2 regions of the Thermus thermamylovorans genome follow, and region 1 is predicted to be linked to the other one. Evidence: riboswitches for the same ligand, from Rfam matches in the RefSeq annotation. Region 1 holds a riboswitch; the other holds the start of a gene.

What was found. A riboswitch is a leader RNA that binds a small molecule or an ion and turns the genes downstream of it on or off. The one in region 1 is predicted to bind molybdenum cofactor.
Region 2: linked by a shared signal. The riboswitch ahead of modA (molybdate ABC transporter substrate-binding protein) and the one ahead of ETP66_RS05425 (TSUP family transporter) in region 1 are both predicted to bind molybdenum cofactor.

Annotation. Positions count from the first base shown of each region.
Region 1 is NZ_SIJL01000005.1:120,440-122,628, forward strand. It holds gene ETP66_RS05420 (quinone oxidoreductase family protein) at 1-399, shown strand, start outside; gene ETP66_RS05425 (TSUP family transporter) at 423-1,208, opposite strand; molybdenum cofactor riboswitch at 1,368-1,492, opposite strand; gene ETP66_RS05430 (carbohydrate kinase family protein) at 1,497-2,189, opposite strand, start outside.
Region 2 is NZ_SIJL01000004.1:151,333-153,521, reverse strand. It holds gene modB (molybdate ABC transporter permease subunit) at 1-69, opposite strand, end outside; gene modA (molybdate ABC transporter substrate-binding protein) at 70-951, opposite strand; molybdenum cofactor riboswitch at 944-1,067, opposite strand; gene ETP66_RS04600 (uracil-DNA glycosylase) at 1,192-1,809, opposite strand; gene ETP66_RS04595 (hypothetical protein) at 1,806-2,174, opposite strand.

The DNA.
Region 1 (2,189 bases):
CCCTACGAGGGCTTCGCCCAGGCGGTGCGGGCCCTTTCCGGGGGCGGGGTAGACGCGGTCTACGATGGCGTGGGGCAGAGCACCTTCGAGGGGAGCCTCGAGGCCCTCCGCCCCCGGGGCGTTTTGGTCCTCTTCGGCCAGGCCTCGGGCCCCGTGCCCCCCTTGGACCCCCAGGTGCTGAACCGCAAGGGAAGCCTCTTCCTCACCCGCCCCACCCTGCACCACTACACGTCAAGCCGCAAGGAGCTCCTCTGGCGGGCCGGGGAGGTCTTCCAGGCGGTGCGGGAGGGGTGGCTCAAGGTGCAGATCGGGGCGGAGTTCCCCCTGGAACGGGCCCGGGAGGCCCACGAGGCCCTGGAGGGGCGGAGGACCACGGGCAAGGTGCTCCTGGTCCCCTGAGGCGGGCAAACCCAGGGGAGCGCCTAGTGGCGCAGGAGCCGGAGGCCAGAGAGGGCCAGGAGGAGGGCCAGGAGGAGGAGCAGAACCCGCTCCGTGGCCAGGCCCAGGAGGAGGCCGCCTCCCAGAAAGGCCCCGAGGAGGGAGCCCAGGCCCATGGCCAGAAGGAGCCCCCCCTGCCGCCACAGCACGGCGAAGGTGCGGTCCTGGCTGTACTGGGCGAAGGCCGCCAGCATGGTGGGCAGGCTGATGAGGAGGGAGACGCTTCCCGCCAGCCGGGCCTCGAGGCCGTAGAGGAGGACCAGGGTGGGGATGAGAAGCTCCCCCCCCGCCACCCCCATCACCGCGGCCACGGCCCCGATCCCCAGGCCCAGGAGGAAGCCCAGGGGGTGGAGGAGGAGGGGAGGAGGGTCCAGGGGGAAGGGGCGGTGGAAAAGGGCCTCCAGAGCCAGGACCCCGGCCAGGAGGAGGAGCAACAGGCCCATGGTCCGCCGAAGAAGCCCCTCGGGCACCCGCCGGGCCCAGCCCGCCGCCCCAAAGGCCCCGAGGACGCTCCCCAGGAGGAGGGCCAGGGCCCCCCGGACCTCCCCCAGAACCGCCTCCGGGGGTACCACCCCCAGGCGGGCAGGCAGGCTCACCCCCACCACCAGGAGGCTCAGGGCCTTGTTGGCGATCACCGCCTCCAGGGGGGCGAGGCCGAAGGCGTAGAGGAGGAAGGGCAGCCGGAGCTCCGCCCCCCCAAGCCCCAAAAGCCCCCCGAAGATCCCCACCCCCAGGCCCACCAGGAAGGCCAGGGGGAGCCTGCCCCTCACGGGGCCCCCTTGCCCCCTGCCCGCAGGGGAGGACGCCCTCTTGCGGAGAGGAGGGCTCCCTCCCCTCTCCCCGGCGAGGCGGGCTTTGGCGCGCGGGAGCTAAAGGGCCCCGGCCCGAGGGCAAGGGTCCTTTGGGAGGGTGTCGCCGGGGGAGACGCGAGGTCTTCCATACCACCTCCTTTGCAACCACGGCAGGCGACGGGGTTGCCCCCGCCACCCCGGGGCCATCCGGCCCGGCCCGGAGGGCCCAGGGGGCCCATCCGGGCTCGGAGGCAGGCCGATTTTACCTCAAGGGAAACCCCCACCCCCCCAAAACCGCTCCCGCCAGGCCCGAAGCCCCTCCTCCGGCAGGTAGGCCCCCCGCACGGTGCAGGCCAGGGCGGAAAGGGCGATGGCCCCCTTTAGCGCCTCCTCCAGGTGATGCAGGGGCATCTGGGGGAGGCTGGCCTTCCCATACCCCTTGGGGAGGAGGAGAGCGAGAAGCCCCGCGGTGAAGGCGTCCCCCGCCCCCACGGTGTCCGCCACCGCCACCTTTTCCCCAGGGAGGCGCACCGCCTCCTCCCCCAGGAAGGCCACCGCCCCCTCCGCCCCCAGGGTGAGGACCTTGAGGGGCGGGGGGAGGCGCTTTACCGCCTCCACCGGCCCCTCGGGGAAAAGAAGCTGGGCGTCCTCCAGGGAGAGCTTCAGGAGGTCCACCTGGGCCAAATAGCCCTCCAGGCGCCGCCTTCCCTCTCCGGTAGGGTTCCCCCGCAGGTTGGGGTCGTAGGAGAGGAGGGCCCCTTCGGCCAGAGCCTCCCGCAGGAGGGCCTCGAGGCCCCCCGCGGTGCGCCCCTCCAGGGCGAAGAGGGAGCCGAAGTGAAAAGCCCGCACCCCCTTCAGGCCTCCCGGCTCCGGGCGGTAGGCGGCCCGGAAGGGGCGGTGGAAGCTGTAGAGGGCGTTTCCTCCCTCCTTTAGGCGCACCAGGGCCAGGGGCATGGGGTC
Region 2 (2,189 bases), on a different contig from region 1:
GAGGAAGGAGGTGACCAGGGCCACCCGCAAGGAGAGCTCCAGGGCTACCCAGAAGGCTTCCTCGGGCATCTACTCCCCCGGCAGGATGAAGCCGTAGCGGCGCAGGATGCCCCTCCCCTCCGCCGACTGGACGAAGCGGTGGAGGGCCACCACCTCCGGGCGGGCCCGGCCCCTTAGGATCACGAAGCTCTGCTCCAGGCGCAGATGGCTCTCCAGGGGAGCTACCCAGTAGACCCCGGGACGGGAGAGGCTTTCGTGGACCACCAGGGGCAGGGCCAGGATGCCCGCTTGGGTGGTGGTGAGGGCCATTTGGGCGGCCTGGGAGATGTTCTCCCCGTAGACGAACTCGAAGCGGGGCTTGCCCTGGCGCAAGGGTCCCAGGTCCCAGTAGGCCTCCACTCCGCGGGTGAGGCTTTCCCAGGGGATCTCCTCCCAGGCCAGTTCGGGGAAGGGCCGGGGCAGGCCGGAAAGGGGCGGGTTGGGGAGGCGGCGGAGGAGGCCGTGGTGTTCCAGAAGGGTGAGGCCTGCCCGGCCGTAGGGGGCGTGCACCGGGTTGGCGATGGCCAGCCGGGTGATCCGGGGGTCCCTTAGGGCTTCCGGCCCAGGGCGCAGGCCCAGCCTGCGGTCCAGCCAGATGGCCATGCGGCCGATGGCGTAAAGGGCCCGGGTCCCCGGCTCGGTCAGGCCCCTTTCCTCCAGGAGCCGGGGGTAGATGTCCTCCGCGGAGAAGAAGAGGTCCGCCTCGAGGCCCTGGGTGAGCTGGGTGTAGAACTTGCCCGAGGAGCCGAAGGAGAGCACCACCCGCACGCCTGGGTTCCTGGCCTCGAAGGCCTGGGCCAGCTCGGCCAGGGCATACTGCAGGTCGGCGGCGGCCACCACCCGTACCTGGCTTTGCGCCAGGGCCGTTCCCAGGCTTAGGGCGAGGACTAGGCTCCAGCAAACGCGTACCACGCTTCACCTCCTTTGCGACCGCGGCAGGCGGCGGGGTTGCCCCCGTCACCCCGGGGCCCATCGGCCCGGCCCGGAAGGCCCTGGGGGTCTTTCCGGGCTCGGAGGCAAGGGCATTTTATACCCCCGGTCCCCCTGCCGGAAGCCCTTGCCCGTTGGGCCCTTCGCCTGCCTTTTCCACCCGGGGCTTTGCCCGCCCGTTCCCCGGGGCCCCTGCGCGGGCGGGGTCCGCGTGGGGGGGTCTTAGAAGAGGGGCTCCTGGCTCACCGCCCGCACCTGGCGGCGCTCCTTGGGGGGCAGGCTGTCCAGGGCCCGCTTCACCTCCTGGATGTCCAGCCAGGTGAGGTGCTTGGGGCTTCCCGGGGCGCGGCTCGGGTTCCTCAGGAGGTAGGCGGGGTGGAACATGGGGAAGACCCGGATCCCGTGCCACTCGTGCCACCTTCCCCGCACCTTGGTGATGGGGGCTTTTTCCCCCAGGAAGAACTCCGCCGCCACCCCCCCCAGGGGGACGATGATCTGAGGGGCGACCAGCTCGATCTGCTTGCGGAGCCACCTGTCCGTGCAGACCCTGGCCTCGTCGGGCAGGGGGGCGCGGTTGCCCGGGGGGCGGCACTTCACGATGTTGGCGATGTAGACCGAGGCCCGGGGGATGCCGGCGGCTTCCAGGATGCGGTCCAGAAGCTGCCCCGCCTTGCCCACGAAGGGGCGGCCCGTGCGGTCTTCCTCCTCCCCCGGTCCCTCCCCCACGAACATGAGGCGGGCGTCCGGGTCCCCCTCTCCAAAGACCACCCGGGTTCTGCCCTCCGCCAAGCGGCAGGCGGTGCAGGCCTGGGCCTGGGCTTGCAGGAGCTCCAGGGTCATTGCAGGGGCTTCCTCGCCTTCCTGGCCTCCCGCCGGGTCTTGGGGTCCAGGCCGATCATGAGGAAGAAGTTCTCCAGGGCGTTCTCCTGGCCCTTGATCTCCGGGTGCTGGTCCTCCGGGGTGCCGGTGACGAAGGGCAGGGATTTGTAAAGCTCCAGGGCGTACTGCACCACGGCCTCCGGGCCTTCAGCCTCCGCCACCTCCGCCAGCTTGGCGTAGACCTCGCGCCGGGCCTCCGCATGGCGGCGGAAGACCTCCGGGTTGGGCGTCTCCGGCGCCCGGAGGACGTCCTGCTTGGCGATGCGGCGGTAGTGCTTGAGGCCGCGAACGATCTCCTCCGTGGTCAGGGTGATCTTGAACTCCATCCCCGCTCCTTTCCG